DNA from 2 places in the Priestia sp. FW507-14D1A genome. Region 1 is predicted to be linked to the other one. Evidence: a T-box and tRNA genes for the amino acid it is inferred to sense, from the RefSeq annotation. Region 1 holds a T-box; the other holds one or more tRNA genes.
The links. A T-box is a leader RNA that pairs with one kind of tRNA and senses whether it is charged. The one in region 1 lies ahead of thrS (threonine--tRNA ligase), so its partner is inferred to be a tRNA-Thr.
Positions count from the first base shown of each region.

Region 1 (12,075 bases):
TTTTCGGAGGCGTAATTATTAACCATATGGGACTTACTTCACTTCCTTGGGTTGGCGCCATTTTTATAGGAACGGCTTTTGTTATTAGCACTTGTCTTTTTATTGTGGAAACACGCAAAAAACATAGTGAACAATCGTCCTGACTGTCTAACAACTGAACAAAAAGCAAAAAAAGAGCCTTTCTTGGATGAAAGGCTCTTTTTTTGCTAGCTCGCTTTTTTCATTTCTTTACTTGTTAATCGACTGTGTTTACGAGAATAACCTATATACACAAATATACCAAGCACAATCCATATGCTAAAATACAGCCATGTTGTTTTAGGAAGATTAATCATTAAAAATAAACAAGATAATACAGATAAAATTGGTAAAATCGGGACAAACGGCATTGTAAATCCGCGTTTTAAAGTTGGATGCGTTTTACGTAAGATGATAATGCTGACGCCCACCATGCCGAAAGTTAAAAGAGCACCGATATTTGCTAAATTCGCAAGTTCTTTTAGATCAATAAACCCTGAAATTAACGCTCCGATAATCCCTACTAGCCAAGTGGAAAGAGTCGGAACTCCTGTTTTCTCATTTGTTTTAGCAAATGCTTTTGGCAGCAAGCCGTCGCGGCTCATTGAGAATAAAATGCGTGTTGCTGCATAAATGTAGGCGAAAATAACAGCCATGATTCCAATGACAGCTCCTGCAGCAATAATTCCTGCCACTGCATTTTGTCCTACTGAATGAAGAACATAGGCCATTGCTTCTGGAACGTTCAGTTCCTTATAAGAAACAACCCCTGTCATAACAAGGCATACTGCTACATAAATAATCGTGCAGATCACGAGTGAACTAATAATTCCAATGGGCAAATTACGCTGCGGATTCTTTACTTCTTCTGCTGATGTAGATAAGGCATCAAAACCTAAGAAAGCAAAAAATACGGCCGCACCCCCTGTCACAACACCTTCAATTCCATAAGGCATAAAAGGTGTCCAATTAGACGGTTTTACATAAAAAGCTCCTACAATAATAAAAAGAAGGATAATAAACAATTTAACAAGCACCATAAAGTTGTTCACTTTTTTACTTTCTTTTGTTCCTCTTGAAAGCAGCCATGTAATAAGAAGCGTAATACAAATAGCAGGAAGGTTTACTAGACCTCCATTTGCAGGGATTGTAATCAATTCTTTTGGCAGTGAAAAACCAAATCCTTCTAAAAAGTTGTTAAAATAAGAAGACCAGCCGTTTGCTACTGCTGACATTGTTAACAAGTAGACCGAAAGCAACGTCCAGCCCATTAAGTGTGCTACCACTTCGCCGATGGTTGCATATGTATAGGTGTAAACGCTACCAGATACAGGTATAGTTGAAGCAAATTCTGCATAGCACAGCGCTGCAAAACCGCATACAATAGAAGCCAATATAAAAGAAAAAATAACGGCTGGTCCAGCATCGTTAGCAGCTACTAAGCCTGTTAATACCAAAACCCCCGTTCCGATTACGGCTCCAATACCAAGAAGAGTCAAATCGAATGCTCCTAATGTTTTGACTAGAGATTTGTTTTGACTTTGTTCTAATAATTGCTCGATTGACTTCTTTTTAAATAGTTTTCCCATTGCACTCTCTCCTCTCTGTTGCCACTCATCCATTAAAACTTGAAAATAACTTCTTTTCCCATTGGGCTGCGCGTTTTCACTTCAGATACAGAAGTAATTATATAGAAATAATTACTAACTTGTCTATTAGTATACTAATATCATTATATATATTTCAAGAGTTTTTGTAAGCGATTTCTTAGTATTGCTCTGTTTTGGATTTATAAACTAAATAAAGAGATTATCATTGTGCGTACGTATAATAAGTTTGAATAAAAATAATATTCTAAAAATTTTTTTTAGATATTTTTAGATATTTTTTTACTAACTATCTTCAGATATAAATTCCTGACATAGAGATTATTTACAGAACGATGAATGTTTTATCTTACCGGGTGTTATAATGATGAAAACTGAAGTGTATGAAGGGCGGAGAAAGATGATTAACTTACTTATTGGCTGTATTTTACTAGCATTAGGAGTATACTTTATGTTTAAATTTCTTTTTTACTCTCCTTCTAAAAAGAAGCGAGAGCAGCAAAACATGAACAAACCATCAGGTGAGGATTCAGCTTCATCCCGTACAAACGATTCGAATGGAATAAGATAAATTTTTTTATAAAATACCGGCGTTTGTCTAAGGCAAAAGTTATACTGCTGATATATATTATCTTATACCCTTCTAGTTCAATATTCCCTTCATTTTGGTGTGAGACAAAATGAAGGGAATCACTATCCGACTTAAAAAATCGGATTTTTCTATTTAGTAAGGTAAATAGCTTCAATACACTCTGTTTGAATTCTTTTCTTTATTCAAGTGTACAGCTGCCTCTTCCACACTTACTGTTCCTATATTTTTCTTCCCGTGCTTTCGCATAGCAAGCGATTCATTTTCCACTTCTTTATCTCCTATCACAGCCATATAAGGAACTTTTAGCATTTCTGCTTCTCGAATTTTCAGCCCTGTTTTTTCAATGCGATCATCTACTTCAACACGATACCCTTTTAACTCCAACTCGTGTTTCACTTTATATGCATATTCCACGTGCGGCGGTGCAATAGGCAAAAGCTTAAATTGAACAGGAGCCAGCCAAAGAGGAAATTGACCTTCGTAATGTTCAATCAAGATGGCCATAAATCGTTCAACGGAACCGTATATAGCGCGGTGAATCATTACGGGACGATGCGGTTTATTGTCTTCTCCAATATACATACAGTCAAACTTCTCCGGCATTAAGAAATCAAGCTGAACTGTTCCGCACTGCCAGCTGCGACCTAAGGAATCTAAAATATGAAAATCGATTTTCGGCCCATAAAAAGCTCCGTCTCCTTCATTTACCTGATAGTCTAAGCCTTTTTCACTTAACACAGATTGAAGCGCCTTTTCTGCTTGGTTCCATGTTTCAATATCTCCCATGAATTTTTCAGGTCGTGTGGATAGCTCCACTTTGTAATCGAAGCCAAAATGTGAGTAAAAGTCATGGATAAACGCTAGAATGCGGCTAATTTCAGCTTGGATCTGACTGAGCTTTACGAATAAATGAGCGTCGTCCTGTGTGAATGAACGGACTCTTAGCAAGCCGTTTAAAGACCCAGAAAGCTCGTGACGATGAACTAATCCAAGCTCTGCGTATCGAATCGGAAGTTCTCGGTAGCTTCTTCGCTTGCTGTTAAACAATAAAATGGCTCCCGGACAATTCATCGGTTTAATCGCATAGTTTTGTTTGTCAACATTTGAAAAATATATATTCTCATGATAGTGCTCCCAGTGCCCTGATTGTTCCCAGAGCTCCTGTTTCATCATGATGGGTGTTTTTATTTCTTGATAGCCTGCTTTATAATGCTTTTGTTTCCAGTAATTTTCTAACTCATTTCGAACAATCATTCCGTTAGTTAAGAAAAACGGCATACCAGGAGCTTCTTCCATTGACATAAACAGCTCCAGTTCTTGACCTAACTTTTGATGATTTCGCTTTTCTGCTTCCATTTGTTTTGACATGTTCATTCCTCCAATATGTTTTTATTCAACAAAAAAAACCGCATTCATCCCTAGTAAAGGGACGAATGCGGCCGTGGTACCACCCTAATTTCGTAAAATACTTATACGTATTTTACGCTTAAAAAGATAACGGTTTTACCGGGTGCGGTTTCAGTGTATACACATTCCCCGCCGCAGCTCCAAGGTGGTAAATTCATTTCGTTTTCTAAGGGTTCTCAGCCAGTGACCCTACTCTCTGTAAAGAAAATTCAAAAATGATTCATGTCCTTTTCATTGCTTGTATATTCTTTTTTCTACAAAAAAACCGCACTCATCCCTAGTGAAGGGACGAATGCGGCCGTGGTACCACCCTAATTCCGTAAAATACCCATACGTATTTTACGCTTAAAAAGATAACGGTTTTACCGATTGCAGTTTCAGTTATGCACGTTCCCTGCAATAGCTCTAAGGTGGTAAATTAGATGATTTCTTAAGGGCTCTCAGCCAGTGGCCCTATTCTCTGCGAAGAAAACAGCATCTAATTCGTGTCCTTTTCATTGCCAAATACTGTTTATTAGTTGTTAAAAGCGATTATAGTGTATAAATTTAACAAAAGTCAAGAAGTAATTTTTATTTTTCAAATGGTATAGAATTACTTTATGCTTGAATTTTTGAAAAGTTACTTAAGAATACACGGACTGAAAAAGTTTTTTATTATACTATTAACGACTACATTCCATTCTTATTTTTACCTCTATTTTCACAGCAATAAAGGCGAAAAAGAAAGATGCTATAAGTCCTTATTTGTTTTATCTAAGCAGAATTAATGAAGTGAAACCAATACTACCCCAAACCAGAACAAGTAACCTAACACAAGTATCATCAAGTTTTTAATTTATATACTAAAATATTAAATACACCTTTTTCTGCTCACACAAATATTTAACTTGAATCCATAGAAACTATTTTTTATCTATCTTTAGACAAAAGCTCATTATGCATGCTTCCACTTTGCGGAAAAATCCGTTTTTTCCTAACTTGTTCTTTAAGAATAACATCAAGCTGCCGCTGAATTTTCCTTGTTTCATTTGTCGAAAAATACGGGTGAGCCAGATTTACTGTTTCTAACGGATCCTTGGTCAAATTGTACATTTCAATTTGATCAGGAACACGGGTTGTTTTAAGGGTAGTAAAACTTACAGGGTAATCTTCATATTGCTCTCCGTGAATGAATTCATCTTTTTCGTCAGCTGCTGACCAAAATTGCGGATTATCATGATAGCGAGCGTATTTCCAAATTTCCTTTCCTGCCGCTGACGAAAACTCGACAATGACCGCTTGAATGTGATTAGGCTGAACAACTGACGGGTAGCTTTCTCCTAAAAAATTTGTTTGGTGAAGTCCTTTTGTCGGGTCATCATCCGTCATGAAGAAAATCGGTGTTTGCTCTTGCTCAAGAGACGATTCTCCTCGAAGTATACCTGACAGGTCTCGCCCAACAAATGGATGTACTTCCGTATGACTTTTTTGTAATTGCTTTTGAACAGCGGAAGCATCGATATTAGCTAAACTAAGCATTGTCGGGATCAAGTCAACGTGACTAGTCATCAGGTCTGTACGTTGATAATTGGTAAACAAACATTTGTTGTGAATGAGAAGCGGAACGTGAATAGATTCTTCATACATGTTGTACCATTTTTGATGTAGTCCCCCGTGAGCTCCGAGCAAATCACCGTGATCAGACGTAAAAATAATAATTGTATTTTCATAGAACGAAGATTGTTCCATGGTCCGAAGAATTTTTAAAATTTGTGTATCAACATTTTTTTGCAGCTGATAATACAAGCGCCGGTAGAAGCTAGAATTTGGCGTTGGCTGCAGCGCTTTTGGATAGATGTATTTATAGCTGCTTTGAGCACTAGGCTTTGTTTGTAAAGATTCTCTAATGGTAGGCGGCGGATCGATGTTCGGAATCGTCTCATCAATAGAAAACTGAAACATAGGAAGGTGTTTGGTAATCGCTCCAAACAGCGCAATGTCATGCGGGTTCACAAACGAAGCTACCATGAGCCAAGGCTGCTCAGTCGCTTGATGTTCTAATCGTTGAAAAAGCTCTATGATTTCCTCTGCATATATTTCGTCTCGTCCGCTCACTCCAACGGCCGCAGATGAACCAGAATTGTGCGGGTTTCTCCCTTCCGGTTCTGGACCAATCCACCCTGAAAAACCAAACTTTTCAAGCTTATTAGCGCGTTGATAGAGGCATTCTTTTTCCGGATCCGGTATTCCTGTTTGCATCTGGTAGCTGGAAAAAACATTATGTGTTCCTGGAATTAAGATGTTCTCATCGGAAATGTGCCATTTTCCTTTATAAAAGGTTTGATACCCAGCCTGCTTAAAATAATCTCCCATCGTCGGGACGGTATTAGGCTGCAGCCAAAACATATCAGGATCTTGTGACTTCTTTGCGATACCTTGCGTTTGCGTAACTCCATGCAAGGAAGGATACTGCCCTGTAAACAATGTAGCTCGACTTGGTGAACAAGCTGTAGAGCCGACGTAGTGACGGGTAAATTCCATTCCATGCTGTTTTAAAAATTCATGTGCTTTTAAATGTTTTTTTCGCCACTTTTTTAGTTCTTTACTTTCATATAAGGGTGGAAACCGCTCCTCGTCCACGATAATCAACAAAAAATTAGGCTGTTTCTGCATGTTTACTCCTCCGCATGTTTATCAAATTTTCTGTATTGATAAACTATGTAAAAAGCACTTTTTTTAGAAGAACGGAGTACGGTTCATATCTTTTTATACCCAAACAAAAAAAGACTTGGAGGATTTCTCTAAGTCTTTCATAACTCGTTTCAATACGATATTCCTTATTTCTTGTAAGCTTTTAGCTGCTGATTTCGTTTATAGGTGCCAATGATACTAGGTATACCTACAATTATACTTATCATAAAACTCCACATCATGTAGCGCCAATCCCCTGTAAAAAGCGCTACTCCCATAAAAAAACGAGCTGACCAGCAAGAGCTAACCATGAAGCTATCCAAGCAAACATCATATTCTCTTTCACGTTATCACCTCATATTTTTAATTACAAATAACTTTTTATATTTTACCATAAAATTCTAATTTTAAAGGTTGTTCTACTGTTTATTTTATGTACATAACTAAAAAAGCTAATAGCAGCGCGCAGCTAGCCATTAGCTTTTTTATTATTTTGCAAATACATGATTTCCTATTTTAATTGTTTCTTGTTTTTGGCGCAGCCATTGATCTCCCGTTTTATCAGGATTAAAGAAGAATAATGAACCTTTTCCTTGACCTTGGAAGTTAATTGCTTCTTCTACAGCTTTTTTTGAATCTTTGTCTGCAGGGTTATTAATTTGACCGTTGCTGACCGGACTATACTGACCTTTTTGATAAATAACGCCTTTTACAGTGTCCGGGAATTTGCTGCTGTCGACTCTATTTAATACAACTGTCGCCACGGCTACTTTGCCTGCATAAGGCTCTCCTTTGGCTTCGGCTGATACGAGACGAGCTAATAATTCTTTATCATTTTTATTTACTTGAACGTGCTGTTCATGAGCGGGCGCTGCAGCAAATGCTGAGTAACCTGCACCAAAACTTGGGATAAGCATCGCTATAGCGATTACTAGTTTCTTTATCATAAAAATAAAAAGCCTCCTTGCTATTTCTTGACGTGGTTCATATGCTAGCAGAAATATAGGAGTCTTTCATTGCAAAAAATTATCCAATTCCAAAAGAAATTGGATGTTATTGTCTTCTTTAAACAATCTTTAGCTTATAAAGAATCCTTTATGATTACGTATGAGTTGCACTTCTAAATCTTAAAGAAATTCTATTTTTTCTGTTTAAAATATAAAGTTTGAACTGTATATTTCCTTAACTACTGAAGAAAGAATATCAATTCCTTTCTTTAACTCCTCATCTGTAGCAGTAAGACTTATACGAATGCACTCCCGGTTGTGAGAAGAAGATTGGCTGCCGTGAAAGAATGAGCCGCCTGGTACTACAATCAAGTTTTCTGCTTTTAATCTATTGTATAGATCGCTATCACTGAAAGGCAAACCTTCTAACCAAAGCCAGCCAAATAACGAACCTTCCGCTTTGTGCAAATACCAAGGAATATTATCCGGCATACGTGTAGTTAAAAGATTTTTTAAATAGTCATGTTTTTGTTTATAATGAGTTCTTATATAGTCAGCTGAAATTCCGGCTAACTGCCCGCTCTTTAAGGTGCTAGCCACCATTCGCTGACCTAACCTAGAAGAGTGAATCAAAATATTTGATTGAAATGCTTCCATTACTTTTATGAACTCACTTTTTCCTATAGCAATTCCTATTCTCTCTCCAGGCAATCCGGCTTTAGAAAGACTCATGCAGTGAATGATATTATCCTGTATGATTGGATCCATTTCAATAAAATTAATAGCAGGAAAAGGCGGTGCGTAAGCTGAATCAATTAGCAATGGAATGTGATAGTCCTTGCAAACTTGGGATATAAGCTGTACGGCTTCTTCAGAAAGGATGTTGCCGCTTGGGTTATTAGGTCTTGATAATACAACAGCTCCGATGTCTGGGTCCTGAGCTATTTTATCTTTAAATGCTTGTTTGTTAAATTCATAGCGAAACGTATGACGATCAAGCTTTGAAAGGATAGGAGGAATTCCTTCTATTACACCTTCCTCGAGCGCGACTCCACTATACCCAGCGTAATCTGGCAGCATAGGTATTAATGCTTTTTTTACTCTTCCTTCTTTACTTGTACCGCAAAACGAATTTAAAGCTAAAAAAAAGAGATTTTGACTTCCCGACGTGATCAAGACTTGTTCTCTGTCCAGTTTAATACGATAATTCGTAAAGAAGTATTCTCTTATGCAATCAATTAATTCATGCGTACCGTAACTAGAACCATATTGGCTAATCAAATTTTTTAATTGTTTGTCGTTCACAATATCTCTTAAAGCTTCTTCCCACATTTCATAAACTTGAGGGAGGATGGCGGGGTTGCCAGCGCTTAAATTCATATATTGATTGAGATTGGAATTGAGCACTTCTTGGATGTCATGCATAATAGCGCGAACGCCTACTTTATTAGTCATTTTGTTTCCTATTTTACTTAAATGCAAAGCAGTCACTAGTGCACCTTCTCCTTAAAGATTATGGTCATTGAATAGTAAGTATGGAACTTCAATCTTTTTATTTTGCTGATTAATAAAGTAATTGTCCGGGATAATAAATTTATCATCGTTCTCACTAGGTAATAAGTATTTTCGAACATAATGTTCAGCTTCTTCTTTATAGTCAAGGTCACTTTGAATCGTTTCAAGTTCTTCAATTTCTTTTACTAAAAGATCCAGTTCTTTTAAGCATATGTGTAAATCTAAGTAAGCATGGTCTCCTTTTCGGGATATTGAACGCCCGTTTGCAACTAGCCAGCTAAAAAGAAAAAAACCTGTTCCAGAATCAAAGTTTCGAGGTGCATTATGCTGACTAGGGTATCTTAAAAGTCGTTCAAAGAGAACAAATTCCGTTATCTCTTCCCAAAAAGGATATTTTTTTTTATGAAGAGTCAGCACCGTCTGGCAATCTACTTTAACTTCTTCTAGTATGCCTGCAAAAAAATTCATTTTCGCCTGTATATGTTGGTCAAAAGGTTTATTTCCGCAGTGATGGTAATAATCATGCAAATATCCCCAGATTACCCTTGCCTGATAAGTGTCTTCTCTATTCATAGTATGAGATTTAAAGTTGAAATCAGGAAAGATAGAAGACGCTCTTTTTAATGTATCCTCATTGTATATGCTGTGAAATTTATTAAAGAAAAATATCGCGAAGTTTTGACTTGTTACCTTTTCTTTTGTTTTTACATTCTCAGGGAAAAACACAATACACTTCCCTTCCATAAATCCTTGAGTACCAGCCAACAGCTTTAAAGATTCACATCCATTTTTAGGATGAGGAAGGTCTGCTTCGATGGATTTCATGATTTCAGGTTCATCGCGAACAGCGATAAAGGCTTCTAAATAAAAGCCTCTTTTTGTAGGGCCATTAGGCGTTACAATCGGTCCTAAAAAGAACGTCGCCTCCCCGTTTGCAGGCGGGCTATAAGCAATTAAAGTTTGATCAAAATAAGGAGCTTGATCGAGTCCTCTTTCAATCCAATCACATACGTCATTTTTTAATGCATTCCACACTTCAGGTAAATTTAAAGAGTTATATATTGTTTCAGTTTCAGCAACTACTTTTAATAAGAGCTCTCTAGCTTTTTCGTAATTTCTTTTGACCTCTCCATTTGGGCCCTGATATTTTCTTATCTCATATAGAGCAGGTACTATTTTATCGTTTAATAACTCCACTAAACTTTGAGTATGATTTTTTGTTAACATGATTAAAACACTCCTTTTTTAGAACAGCTACTTAGCAGAAAAATTTTTAGATGATGTAAGAGTAGAGTTATTTGTGTTTTTCTCTATTTGCTTTTTCAAGTTAATAAATATAACCCCTGCTATTACAAACGCTGTACCTATATAGACCTGTTTGTTTAATGTTTCACCTAAAAAGACAAATCCTACATATAAGGCGATAACCGGTGAAATAAATAAATGCGCTGTTGCTTTTGATATATGCCATTTTTTTAATAAATAAATATTAATAGAAAACCCTACGACCGACCCTATAATGGCCAAGTATAATAATGAGATAAGGCTAATCCCCGAGAAAGTGCGATTTCCATTTTCCACAAATAAACTAACGATCAGTAAACAAGCGCCTCCACTTAGCATCGAAAAAGAATTAAAGGTCATAATAGGCAAGGATTTTATGCGAGATTGAACTTGAACAGTTATAAAAGCAGAACCTAGCATAGCCATTAAAATGACGATCATGGCTACTATTTGAATCGCATTTCCCTGTATAAACAGCTGATTTCCAAATACAACGCTCATACCAATTAAGCACATAACTACACCTAGCTTTTGTCCTTTTGTAGCTGGTGTTCCTTTAAATAAGCGATTAAATAAAAGAGCAAACACTGAAATGCTGGCAGCTAAAACGGAAACAAGCCCGCTTGGCAAATAGACGGATGCCCAATAAACAGAACCAAACGGTAGAGCAAAATACAAAATTCCGTTTAATGCTGAAATGATTACTACTTCTTTTGAAACGGCCATTTTTTTTGTGAGTAAGAGGTAGAGGGCAATTATTAAACTAGCAATTAAAAACCTCATACCTGCTGACCATAGAGGCAAGCTATCTTTTAATCCAGTCTTTTGAAAAGCCCATGTCGTTCCTCCGATGACAGCTAATAGACAAAACAAAAGATGGACATGAATACGGGTTAATTTAGAAATCACTGTTTCACCTTATTTCTTTTTTTAAGTTGTGCCTATTTTCTTCCGTGGAGCGTAAAACACATCGGCACTTCTCCAAAATCTTTTACAACTGTTAACCCCTGCTCGTTAGCGGCTTTACTTGTTGTAATACATGCGTCTACCTTTCCTTCTAAGCAATCAATCGCCGCTTGAGCATTACTATTTACTAACTGAACATTAGGACTGATGGAATGAGCTAAATTAACAGGGGCAGGATGTGAAGCAATTAACAGGTTGTTGTTTGTTATCACCTCTTCTTTTGAGGCAAGCACCATGTTATACGTTGGCATAATAAAGCTATCTACTAGCTCTAAACTAGTTAAATTTTTGAACACAATATCATGTAAGCAAGGATATACAGCGCAGCCTAGAAGAGCAGAACTCTCTGTTTCTTTCACATGAACTAAAGCTTCTTCCAACGTTTGGTGCAAAAAGACCTGACCTTGTATGCTTTGGCGTTCAAACCACAGATAGCCTGCTTTTTCACAATTTGTTCCTTCAGGCCCTAAGGTATGGATAATGCTAATTTTTTGAAGCTGCTTATTTTTCTTACTAGACGACTCTGCAACTATCATAGCCTTTGATACCCCCTATGCGTTTACTTTATTTTTATAAACGATTTTTACTTTGTTATCTAAATAGCTGTAATACTGCTCACAGTCGGAATAAGAGTCATGAGTGGTTAAAATAAATCCAGGGTACCCTGAAAAGTGCGGATATGGTAAAATGTCTGTCCCTTTAGTTATAAATTGAATAACCCTTTTTACTTCAGTATCTCTACGCACGTCTTCTAAGCCTCGAATTTCTTTGAAAATCCCATGACCTTGCACAGGGATAATGTAGTTGCCCACCACTTTCTTTCGTTTTTTTTCATTTTTTAATACAGAAGGCTTTTCTCCTAATACATAGTAAAAAACTAGCTCCATATAGTTAATACCTGTACTTTCCTTTACGATATAATGAGAAATCCCAGATCCTCCAATGCGCGCTCCTATTTCAATTACATAAGGTTTTCCTGCTGGGTCTAGGCGTAATTCAATATGAGCCGGGCCATTCTCAATTCCTAAAGCATTTGCTGCTCTAGCTGCTTCTTGTGCAATAGATTGCC
Region 1 is NZ_JBYSWQ010000003.1:19,662-31,736, reverse strand. Features, by position in the region: gene AC3WJG_RS13705 (MFS transporter) at 1-143, shown strand, start outside; gene AC3WJG_RS13700 (amino acid permease) at 207-1,607, opposite strand; gene AC3WJG_RS13695 (hypothetical protein) at 1,990-2,196, shown strand; gene thrS (threonine--tRNA ligase) at 2,368-3,585, opposite strand; T-box leader at 3,640-3,868, opposite strand; T-box leader at 3,906-4,131, opposite strand; gene AC3WJG_RS13685 (sulfatase family protein) at 4,534-6,276, opposite strand; gene AC3WJG_RS13680 (cell wall hydrolase) at 6,783-7,241, opposite strand; gene AC3WJG_RS13675 (valine--pyruvate transaminase) at 7,446-8,732, opposite strand; gene AC3WJG_RS13670 (DUF6421 family protein) at 8,748-9,983, opposite strand; gene AC3WJG_RS13665 (DMT family transporter) at 10,011-10,949, opposite strand; gene AC3WJG_RS13660 (hypothetical protein) at 10,982-11,542, opposite strand; gene AC3WJG_RS13655 (ATP-grasp domain-containing protein) at 11,558-12,075, opposite strand, start outside.

Region 2 (12,075 bases), on a different contig from region 1:
AGTATCGTAGAAAAGAAGTAGAGATACAAGCCGTCATACTGCAGCAATTATTCGCATATTTATAATCTATATCTCTAAATGAGGTGAGAGAATGAAAAGGATGCGAGCATTTGCTATTATGACGTTTTTAGTAGTAGGTTCAGGGTATGCAGTTTTCACTAAAAAAGAAGAAGTTTTCAAGACTCAGCAAGCACAAGTGTACGAAGAAGCAAAGCCTGTTATTAAACAAATGGACAAACTGGATATTTGGCATAAAATCAGCAGCGGTTTAACTGAAGCGGGCTATGAATCAAGGGGCGTGAATTCTTCCCTTTATTCAAAAGACAGAGTAGAGCTGGATGTGTATATGGAGCCTTCCGTTTCAGCTGATGCCAAAACGCAAGAAACGATTAAACAAATGGTATATAAAATACTCGAAGAAAATAAGTTTCAGCAAAAGGCCTTTCATGTAACAATTAAATTCCTGCCCGAAAAACAAGCAAAATAGACTTGTCTCGGCCAGGAAATTTTTTTGTTAAATTGCTTTTTCATTGGCGGCTGGAATACTCTCTGGGAGAGAAATTTCAGCATTTTTGGGCTGATACGCAATTTTTCCGTCCAGCACATCATTTGCTTTTTGTAGATCTAATAAATTTTCCCATTGTGCGATAATAAAAGCAGCTACTGCATAACCAATAATATTAACTGTGGTCCGGTAATTACCCATAAAGCGATCAGGAGCGAGCATCAGAGCAACGGCTGCTACGGGAATGGATCCGGTTGCTGCTGCAGTAGCAGAGAGAGCAACAAAGGCTGAGCCTGGAATGCCAGCCATTCCTTTAGATGTAAGAAGAAGAACACCAAGCATTAAAAGCTGATCAGTGAGGCTCAAATCCACGCCCGTTGCTTGTGCTAAAAAGACGAGGGCAAGAGACAAGTAAATGGAAGCACCGTCTAGATTAAACGAATAGCCCGTAGGTACAACAAGGCCAACGACTGCTTTGTTGCATCCTGCTTGTTCGAATTTATCCATGAGCTGCGGCATAACGGCTTCAGTGGAACCCGTAGCAAATGCCAGCATAATTTCTTCTCGTATATATAGAATGACTTTCCACAAACTTAATTTTAAATAGATTCGTAAAATAACAGCTAAAACGAGAACAAATGCGAGACAAGCAATTGTCATAGCGATAAATAGCTTTCCGAATGCAGCAAGTGTTCCAAGACCGTACTGACTAACTGCAAATGCCATGGCACTAAACGTGGCAAGAGCCGTTAATTTCATAATGTATCCCATAATTTTAAACAACACATCATTTACTTTTTCCAATACATTTAAAAGGGTCTCTGCTGTTTTTCCACCTATATGGACAAGCGCGATGCCAAACAAACAAGAAATTAAAAGTACTTGAAGCATGGAGTTGCTTGAAAAAGCACCAACTGCACTGTCTGGAATCATATTAAGAAAAAAATCACCTTCACTCGGAAGTTCGGAGCCGTTAGTCTTCGCGTCTACTTCGCTTGTGCTTAAGCTTGAAGGATCAACATTCATACCGGTGCCGGGATTCATTACGTTTGCTACTAATAGACCGATCAATAGAGCGAATGTTGTGACAATTTCGAAGTAAAGAATGGTTTTTCCGCCGATACGCCCAACTGTTTTAATGTTTCCAACCTTGGCAATTCCAACAACGACTACTCCAAAAATAAGAGGAGCAATCAGCATTTTGATAAGCTTAATAAAACCGTCTCCAATCGGTTTCACAGCATTTCCAAAGCTTGGCCACAGATATCCTACAGCTATTCCAAGTACAATTGCCATCATAATTTGAAAGAAAAGACCTTTATAAAAAGGTTTTTGCTTACTTTTTGCCGCTGCTTGTGTCATGTGTTCTCCCTTCGTCGTACAATTTTTAAAATATCACAATAGATGTAATGTTTTTTTACATTTTAACGTAAGGTTGTTTGGAGTGTCATTGGTCTCTTTGACTAAAATTCAATAAAAATATTAGTTGAAGTGTATAAGAAGGGAAAGGAAGTGGTTTAAAACATTATTATTTTTAATGCAGATCTTTAAAAAAACTAATAAAAAGCACATGCAAAGGCATGTGCTTTTTATTAGTTAAATTAATTTAATTCCGCTAATTAGAATGATGGTTGCCATAATGGCTTGAAGCGGTCTTGAAGGCACTTTCGTTGATAAACGGCTTCCGATTAACACACCTGGAATAGATCCAGTTAATAGGTTAGCAGTCAACATGTAATCCACGCTTCCAAAGCTTGCATTTAAAATACCAGCCACCGTAACGAGAAGAAACGCGTGTGCAATATCAGTTCCAACCAGCTCAGATGTTTTGAGCTTAAATAAGTACAGCATCGCAATCGCAAATAATGAGCCCGAACCAATCGATGTTAGTCCGACAATGAATCCAAAGACTACGCCAATTCCGATTGTTAATCCTTTTTTCTGATTTAAGTCCATTTCCTGAAATCGATTTGGACGAATTAATTTATCGAAAAAGACGCGAAAGATAATTGAAATGGCAACCAGTGTCATGACGTATCCAAGAGCGTGCTTAATAATCGTTTCTTGATGCTCGTGAAAAGATGGAAATGCATGAAGTGTGACAATAGCCAGCACAGCGCTCGGAATACTTCCGAAGGCTAAATATTTTGCTAATTTAAAGTTAATGGTTCGCTGTTTGTAGTGCTGAGCGACTCCGAATAATTTTGTGATAGAATTGTAGACAAGATCTGTTCCTACGGCAATGGAAGGGTTAATGCCGAGAACAATCAGTAAAGGTGTTAATAAAGCGGCACCTCCAACCCCCGTTAAGCCTACAAGGGTTCCAACGAATAATCCCATTAAGGTAATTGATAGTTCCATATTTCGTCCTCCTACTCTCAAAACCAAGTACATTGATCTGATTATAGAGCATTGTAGCTCATATGTAAATAAAATTCTGAATATTTTTAGTGAAGTTGAAAAGGTTTTCTTAGCCTTCACTATTTTAGGGAACGGACGATAAAGTGATAGGAAGTTGTAAAAAAGTAAATAGAATACGTTTATTTATCTATGATTACGCTCTAATTTGTGTTACAAATGTAAATGCAATAAAAGAGTTTATTTTTATCTCATTTGAAAGACCGGTGAATGCATGAGTTTTGTCACGAAAGATTTGTTAATTAATTTTTTATTTATTTTATTGGCGCTGTTTTTAGTACAGATGTTTTATTTAATCAAGTATGCTAAAAAAATTCATTGGTGGAAAGATCGTTATATCGCGGTATTTCCGATTTTAGCTATTACCTTCTGCCTTTTGTTTCCGGTTAACGGAGCTTATGTCCCGGATGACTATCGAATGGATCTTCGAAGAATTCCTTATATTTTAGGAACGTTATATGGAGGCTGGCCGCTAGGAAGCTTGCTTTTTGTCTTTATTTTACTGCTGCGCTTGCTAATTGGCGGGTATGATGTAGGGTTTTTATCAACATTAATTGCTCTTCCGATTTTATCCATTCCTTTATTTTTCCTAACAAAATACTTTTTACATTTCTCATTAAAAAATAGAATTATCGTGAGCACCTGTCTTAGTATAATCGGTTCTTTATTAGCTATGCTTGTATCTATTTTTGTCTTGCACGTCACAAGCATTCCTATTAGCGTGTGGGTTCAATTCGCGATTTTAGATGTAGCAGGCATGTTTGTAATTACCATACTGTGGGAAGCGATACGGGCAAATTTACTAGTGCTGCAGCGCCTGATGAAAGCAGAGAAACTAGAAATTGTCAGTCATTTAGCTGCCAGCATCTCTCATGAAGTACGAAATCCTCTAACGGCAAGCAGAGGATTTATGCAAATGCTGCAAGAAGATGAAAAAGAACCTGCTAAAAAACGCTACATTTCCATTGCGATTAATGAACTAGACCGCGCAAAAGAAATCATTGATGATTACTTGCTGTTTGCCAATTCTGCACCAGAACGAAATGAAAAAATGAATATTTCAGAAGAGATTCATCACGTCACCCATATTATGACTCCTCTTGCTAATATGAATGGAGTCGCGATTGATTTTACATTTGATGAAGAAGTGAAGTGCTTCGTAATGGGAGAAAGAAGAAAGCTTCAGCAGTGTTTAATCAATTTATTTAAAAATAGTATTGAAGCGATGCAAGACGGAGGCACGTTAACTATTAAAGTAGGAAAAGAAGGCGGAGCTGTTATTGTGGATATTATTGATACGGGCTGCGGCATGACGCAAGAACAAATCAACCGGCTAGGTGAACCGTATTTTACAACAAAAGAAAAAGGTACGGGACTTGGAACGATGGTATCTTTCAGCATTATTCATTATATGAAGGGAAAAGTGAGTGTGTCTAGCGTAAAAGGAAAAGAAACGTGCTTTTCACTTGAGTTTCCACTTTGTGAATAAAAAGGTCGGGACAAAAGTTATTTAGTTGAAGGAAGATCCGAATGCGTTTGATTCTTGAGGGAGAATCAAACGCATTCGGATTTTTTCATTGGCAGGGTAAATGTAGGTTTCATCTATTTAGTCGCTTCTAGCGGTTGATGGGAGGGCAAGGCGAAGACTCTTGCAGGAAAAGCGGCACAGGTGAGAGCCCACAGGAGCGTACGCGACGAGGAGGCTTACCGGCCGCCCGCAGAAAGCGAAGTCTTGCACGGAAATTAACTGCGATTTCTCAAGCGATTCAGCTCATGTATCCCATTTATTCGACTTTAAATTGGAATGATTTAGTTACGTCTTAACCTCTTTTTAATGAAGTTCACTCACATACTGATCAATCATCGTCTGTAAATCCTCTAGCGTTGTCTTACTTTCGTCGACAGACAGCTGCTTTAACGATTGAAGGGCACTATCAACAACAAACTTGCGGGGATTTGATTGTTTAAACAGCTCTTCTTCAATAAAACTAATAAGCTCTGTGCATTTTTGACGTTCGAATTCATCCGTAAATTGTTTGTGAACCTGTTTTTTTAAATCGATAAGTGCTGCGGAAATGTCCTGTTCTATTTGATTTTTAGTATTGGGGCAAGATGGAAGCCATTCTTTAATCGTTTGCGGATCGAGCAAAATGTCTCTTGAATTTGCTACTTCGTCTACAAGAGGAAGCAGGCGCTTGACACTGTAGCTTATGATCTCATGTGGGTCAGTATTTGTGCCGTTAACCATAAAATTATAGTGAAAGTTGCGATGAAGCATGCCAAGAAACATAATTGCACAATCTAGCAGGTACGGTTTCTTTTCTTGTCCAAATAAATCAATGAACCGCTTGTAAAACCAGTTTACTTCAACAAACTGGGTTCTTTTTATGTATGCTTTTAAATCGGGATCATTGGAAACAAATACTTCTTCAAGTAATGTGAAAAATTTATGTTTATGATGGTTTTTCATCTGTGCATCAATCTGTTTAACAAATACATCTACATCGGTCAGGCTTTTACCAACCAGCAGCTGATTCCGCTCTTGTTCAATTGTTGTATGAAGCCAGGTAAAAACAGCGATTAATAATTCATTTTTTGAAGAAAAATAGTTGTAGAATGTTCCTTTCGAAATGCCGCTATAATCAATGATGTCTTGAATAGATGTAGCTTGAAATCCTTTTTCAACGAAGAGATGGTGTGCATTTTTTACAACTTGCTCTTTTCGGTTATTCATTATTATCACCTGAATGTAAAATTAGACTCATGGTCCAACTTTATGATACATGATTTAAAACGTTTACACAAATGTTCTTTTCAAAAAATGGACGATATCACGACAATATATTGATATAAAAGGATTATAGAACTGAAAAAGTCGATAAAATAAAGGACATGAACGCAAGATTTTTCGCTTGCATAAATTGAACTCACAGTATAATATACTCTATGTAGAACATATGTCTAAAAAAATGAACTTATAGTATAAGGAGGTACAATAATGAGTCAATCGATAAATCAAATGGAAAAGCCGCCTTATGGCATAATTGCTATTTTGTTAATTGGCGCTTTTATCTCATTGTTGAATGAAACGTTATTAAATGTGGCGCTTCCGTCTATTATGAAAGACTTAGATGTGACAACGTCAACTGTCCAGTGGCTTTCTACTGGTTATATGTTAGTGAATGGTATTATGATTCCAACTACCGCTTTTTTAATTCAGCGCTATTCTGTCAGAGGCTTATTTTTAACGGCGATGACTTTATTTACAGCAGGAACAATACTTGCCGGTGCTTCGCCCGTATTTTCGGTCTTGTTAACCGCTCGTATTATCCAAGCATCAGGCGCAGCCATTATGATGCCGCTTTTAATGAACGTATTGCTCACAAGTTTTCCGTTAGAAAAACGCGGAGCTGCGATGGGGATTTTCGGTTTAGTTATGATTTTTGCTCCGGCAATTGGCCCTACCTTATCAGGGTGGCTAATTGAACACTATGAATGGAGAATGCTGTTCCACCTTGTTACGCCAATCGCTGCAATTGTATTAATAGGGGCTTTCTTTCTATTAAAAGACAAAAAAGAAAAAGTGGAAATCAATTTGGATTTTTTATCTCTTTTGTTATCTACAATTGGATTTGGAGGACTTCTATACGGATTTAGCTCAGCAGGGGATAAAGGCTGGGATTCTGTGGAAGTGTACGGCACGATTATCGTAGGAGCTGTGGCTCTGATTTTATTTATTACGCGTCAGTTCAAGCTTAAAACACCTATGCTTGAATTCCGCATTTTTAAATATCCAATGTTTGCTTTATCATCAACGATTTCAATGGTGATCACAATGGCATTATTCTCAGCCATGCTGCTAATGCCAATTTATGTTCAAACGGTACGAGGCATTTCTCCGCTTCATTCAGGATTACTAATGCTTCCAGGTGCGCTGCTAATGGGCGTGATGTCACCGATAACCGGGAAATTATTTGATAAATTCGGAGCGCGTGCACTAGCTGTAACGGGTCTAACGATTACAGCCGTTACGACGTATTTCTTCAGTAACTTAGAGCTTGATACGACGTATACAACGCTTATTACGCTTTACACGCTTCGCATGTTCGGAATGTCTATGGTGATGATGCCGGTTATGACAAACGGATTAAATCAGCTGCCGCAGCGCTTTAATCCTCATGGTACTGCGATGAATAACACGCTTCAACAAGTATCGGGAGCTATTGGTTCGGCTCTTTTAGTAACGGTGATGTCAAACCGTACAGCTACGCATGCAAAAGAGCTCGCTCAAGATGCAATGAGCGGAGCGGGAGCAGCGAATGCAACCGCAGCCGGGGCAGCTCAAATGAAAGAACAGATTGGGATGCAGGCAATGGTACAAGGGATTAACGATGCGTTTGCCGTCTCAGTAGTACTAGTGGTGGTTGCCTTAATTCTTTCATTGTTTATGAAACGCGCAATGCCGGCAAGTGAAGATGAAGTGGTAAAGGAAAAAGCAGGACGCGAGCAGTTTGCTAAATGAAAAAGAAATCCCCGCTGAGACAGCGGGGATTTCTTTAGCTTGTATATCTAAAGCTTAAGCCCATTTTCTTTAATAATTTCCGGTAGCCGATGGACGTTTGATCAGCCATAATATGCGCTTCCATCTGCAGGTCTAAAGGCAAGTCCTCAGGTTTTTGGTTTTCAACCATTTCACGGTCTTCGTCAAAGACCCGAAGGTTAAAGTCATACACACCTTCAACGGGAGAATCTTTGTCAAAGTTTCGAGCGATTGGTGCGAATAAACGTGTTTCGCGGGCTGAAATAGGAGAGACTGCATTCATAATCCACAGCTCTGCGCCTTCTGGGAAGTATACTTTTAGCGTAGCTGTAAACGGCGGATAAACATCAAAGACGCGAAGCCATTTAAAATCAGGTGGATTTAAATGCTGCTGTTCTTTGGAATAATTGCTCACGGTGCTTGTATATTCTACATGAAGCCCATAATCTGTATCGCTTACTTTATATTTAGGCACAAAGGCGTTGTTTCGATCACCAAATGTGTCCGTGTGAACCCAGGCAAAATGAGCTACGTCTAAAAAGCCTTCCATTTGACGACCGGCCGAACCCATGATATCAAAGCTCGGACAAACAATCTGCTGAAAATCAGGATCCTCCCACGCATCGAAGTAAGGCAGGTTATCTTGTTCTCCTGTCAGGGAAGTCCACACTAATCCAAATCGTTCAATAACTGGATAGACGGCCATACACAAGCGGGGAGAAATGTTGGCATCAGGGTGAGCTGGAATCGACGTGCATGCGCCGTCCGTTGCATAGCGGAAGCCGTGGTAAGGACAGACAATTTCATCATCTTCCACCCAGCCCATGCTAAGCGGGGTGCCTCGGTGAACGCATAAATCACGAGCTGCTACTACTTTGCGTGTGGTACGGTATAGAACTAGATTTACATCTAGCAGTTTTACGGACGTTGGTTTCTCTGTTACATCACTGCAGCGTGCGACGGGGTACCAATACTTAGCGAGCGTCGTCCAATCTTCCAGGCTGAACGTGCAGTCTCTTGGGTAGGGAGTTGCCGTTTTTGATTTTGTCATGGTTGGTTGTTGTTCCATCTATTTTCTTCCCTTCTTTTGTAAGCTCTTTTACTAAGGGTAATATAAAAAAAGAAAATTCACACAATTTATGTAAGGAGTTCTAACATAAAATATGGAACTTTGTAGAAAGTGAGAATTTCAGAAGACGCAAATTAGAGAATATATCAATAAAAAAAATTAAAAAAGCGCTTCCTAAATGAATTTAAACGTGATATAATTTTCCAAGACGCTGGTGTAGCTCAGTAGGTAGAGCACTTGCATGGTAAGCAAGAGGTCGCAGGTTCGATCCCTGTCGCTAGCATACTAAAAAACCTTCTTTCTTGTTGAAAGAAGGTTTTTTTATTTGTGTCGGCTTTAAAATTATTCTCCAAATTATTCTTTCCTGCCTTGTGAAAACTTTAACAGTTTGATAGCCTTACTAGGAGGCTGTGAGAAAATATGTGTATCTTTCCCACTATGTCTTATGAATCATATTTAGAAATATTCTTAAAAGAATGTTTATTGCCTCTAAGTATTGGGTACACGAAACTAGGGCTTAAATTTCAACAGGGAGTGTGAACGATAATTTGATTACGTTTAAGAATGTGTCAAAGCAATATCCAGACGGTACGACCGCCGTGAAAAATATTAATCTAGAAATTAAAGAAGGAGAGTTTTTCGTTTTAATTGGTCCGAGTGGATGTGGGAAAACAACCACCTTAAAAATGATTAACCGTCTCCATGATATTACCGAAGGAGAACTATACATAAAAGATAAGCTCGTATCGGACCACAACATACATGAGCTGCGCTGGAACATTGGCTATGTCCTGCAGCAGATTGCTCTTTTTCCTCATATGACCATTGCTGAAAATATAGCCATTGTACCCGAGATGAAGCATTGGAAGAAAAACAAAATCAAAACGCGTATTGATGAACTGCTTACCTTGGTAGGACTAGACCCGAAGCAGTATCGAAACCGAAAGCCGTCTGAGCTCTCAGGTGGCCAGCAGCAACGTGTAGGTGTAGCACGTGCCCTCGCAGCTGATCCCCCCGTTATTTTAATGGACGAACCCTTTAGTGCCCTCGATCCGTTAAGCCGCGAACAGCTTCAGCAAGATGTTATTAGCTTAAAAGAAAAAATCAAAAAAACATTTGTGTTTGTTACGCACGATATGAGCGAAGCCATGACGCTTGGAGATCGTATCTGCCTAATGAAAGATGGGGAAATTGTTCAAGTTGGAACCCCTGAGGAATTCATTCAAAAGCCTAAAAATGAATTTGTAAAAACATTTATTGGGAATCAAGGAAATACTTTATTTGAGACATTGGATATGTTTGTCAAAGAAAGTGAACAGCCAGACGTAGAACCTACTGAAGAGCTAGCTTCAACCGCTACTGTTCAGCAGGCAATGGACGCCCTTTACGACCATGAAGCAATAGCCGTGAAAAAAGGGAGCAAACGTATTGGCGTTGTAACGCGCAAAACTCTATTAGCGTTTCTTTCTGATAAAACGAAAGAAGGAGGAACGCTGTAATGAATGCACTAAGCACATTATTAGATCAACGAGGAGATGCACTGTTTCAAGCTCTTCTTGAACACATTCAAATTTCAGTACTGGCTCTTGTTATCGCCGTATTAATTTCAGTGCCGCTCGGACTGTACTTAACGAGGCATGACCGCATTGCTGAACCGATCATTGGTGTAACAGCCGTACTGCAAACCATTCCTTCACTCGCTTTATTAGGATTACTGATTCCTCTTGTCGGAATTGGAACCTTTCCCGCGGTTATTGCACTGTTTTTATATTCGCTTCTTCCTATTGTACGAAATACATATACCGGAATTAAAGAAGTGGACCCATCTTTAATTGAAGCATCCAAAGCCATGGGGATGAACTCATGGAGACGATTAATTAAAGTAGAACTTCCTCTAGCGCTTCCTGTCATTATGGCCGGAATTCGCACAGCGATGGTACTCATTATTGGTACAGCAACAATCGTGGCTCTTATCGGAGCGGGCGGACTCGGAAGCTTAATTTTGCTTGGTATTGACCGAAGCGATAATAGTTTGATTTTATTAGGAGCCATTCCAGCAGCATTATTAGCGCTTATTTTTGATGGAATTCTGCGAACGATTGAACACTCAGCTAAAAAAGGGTCCAAAAAACGCTCGTTTATTATGATCCTCGTATTAATACTCATTCTTGTTTCTCCGTTTGCAGCGATGAGCGCAACAAAACCAGACCTTGTTATCGGAGGGAAAATTGGTGCAGAACAAGATATTTTAATTAATATGTACAAAGAATTAATTGAAGATCAAACCGATATGAAAGTAAATCTTCGTTCGTCGCTTGGGAAAACGGTATTTGTATTTGAGGCTCTGCGTAACAAGGAAATTGATTTGTACCCTGAATATACGGGTACAGCCATTGTGACGCATCTAAAGGAACAGCCGGACAGCAAAGATGAAACAGAGGTGTACAAGCAGGCAAAAGAAGGATTTCAAAAGAAATTCGGCCTTGTCTATTTAGATCCAATGAAGTTTAATAATACGTACACATTGACCGTGACAAAAGAATTTGCCAAAGAAAACAATCTAACGACTGTTTCAGATTTGGCAAATGCAACAGATAAAGTAAAAGCAGGATTTACGCTTGAGTTTAAAGATCGTGAAGACGGCTATGTAGGCATTCAAAAAGAATATGGTCTTACCTTCCCGAATATTAAAACGATGGAGCCGAAGCTTCGCTATCGCGCTGTAGAAAAAGGCGATATTAACATGCTTGATGCTTACGCAACGGACCCTGAAATCAAACAGTTTGGTTTAAAAGTCTTAAAAGACGATCAGCAGTTCTTCCCTCCGTATCAAGGAGCGCCTGTGCTTCGTGAAGATACGCTAAAAGAGCACCCTGAACTGAAAAAAATCTTAAATCAACTGGGCGGTAAAATCAGTGATGACGAAATGCGTGAAATGAACTATCAAGTAAATGCGAAAGGAAAAACGGCTGAAGAAGTTGCTCATCAATTCTTAGTGAAAAAAGGATTAATTAAAGAGTGAAAACGAAGAAAAAAGCTAGGACAACAGTATGTTAGTTGAAAGAAGATCCGAATGATGAATCGTTCGGATCTTTTTAGTTTAGTTGTTTGTAGCAGTTGATTCATATTCGATCATTTACACCATTGGTCCATCTTTAGATTGACGTGATTTCGTTATGTCTCAATCTCTTTTTAATGCGAGAGAAGCATTAATGAAAATGAGGTCTTATGAACAAGCTAAAGGTACCAAATTTGTTTTCTGATGGAAGGAAGGTGCTTTTATGAATTCATTTTTTAGGTGTCATCCTGTACAACATTCCTTTCAGCTTTTTTCAGTTGAACACCTTGTAACTTTAGCTATTATCGTGATCATAGGAGCATTTATTTTTTTGTGTCGAAAGCAGCTGCGAAAAAAGAGGTTTGTGTTTATTTTGCTTTCACTTATTCTAATTGCTTCAGAAACATCCTACCAGGCTTGGGAAATCGGATGTCATCGGTGGTCTGCTGAAACTTCCTTGCCTCTTCAGCTCAGTGATATAGTCG
Region 2 is NZ_JBYSWQ010000001.1:609,383-621,457, reverse strand. Features, by position in the region: gene AC3WJG_RS03690 (NAD(P)H-dependent flavin oxidoreductase) at 1-21, shown strand, start outside; gene AC3WJG_RS03685 (hypothetical protein) at 92-487, shown strand; gene AC3WJG_RS03680 (cation:dicarboxylate symporter family transporter) at 515-1,867, opposite strand; gene AC3WJG_RS03675 (sulfite exporter TauE/SafE family protein) at 2,102-2,866, opposite strand; gene AC3WJG_RS03670 (ATP-binding protein) at 3,138-4,412, shown strand; gene AC3WJG_RS03665 (hypothetical protein) at 4,550-4,747, shown strand; gene AC3WJG_RS03660 (TetR/AcrR family transcriptional regulator) at 4,755-5,657, opposite strand; gene AC3WJG_RS03655 (DHA2 family efflux MFS transporter permease subunit) at 5,922-7,445, shown strand; gene AC3WJG_RS03650 (Rieske 2Fe-2S domain-containing protein) at 7,480-8,532, opposite strand; tRNA gene AC3WJG_RS03645 (tRNA-Thr) at 8,743-8,815, shown strand; gene AC3WJG_RS03640 (ABC transporter ATP-binding protein) at 9,081-10,031, shown strand; gene AC3WJG_RS03635 (ABC transporter permease/substrate-binding protein) at 10,031-11,554, shown strand; gene AC3WJG_RS03630 (YwaF family protein) at 11,814-12,075, shown strand, end outside.
Region 2: it has a tRNA-Thr gene. The T-box ahead of thrS (threonine--tRNA ligase) is inferred to sense a tRNA for this amino acid. The anticodon was not compared.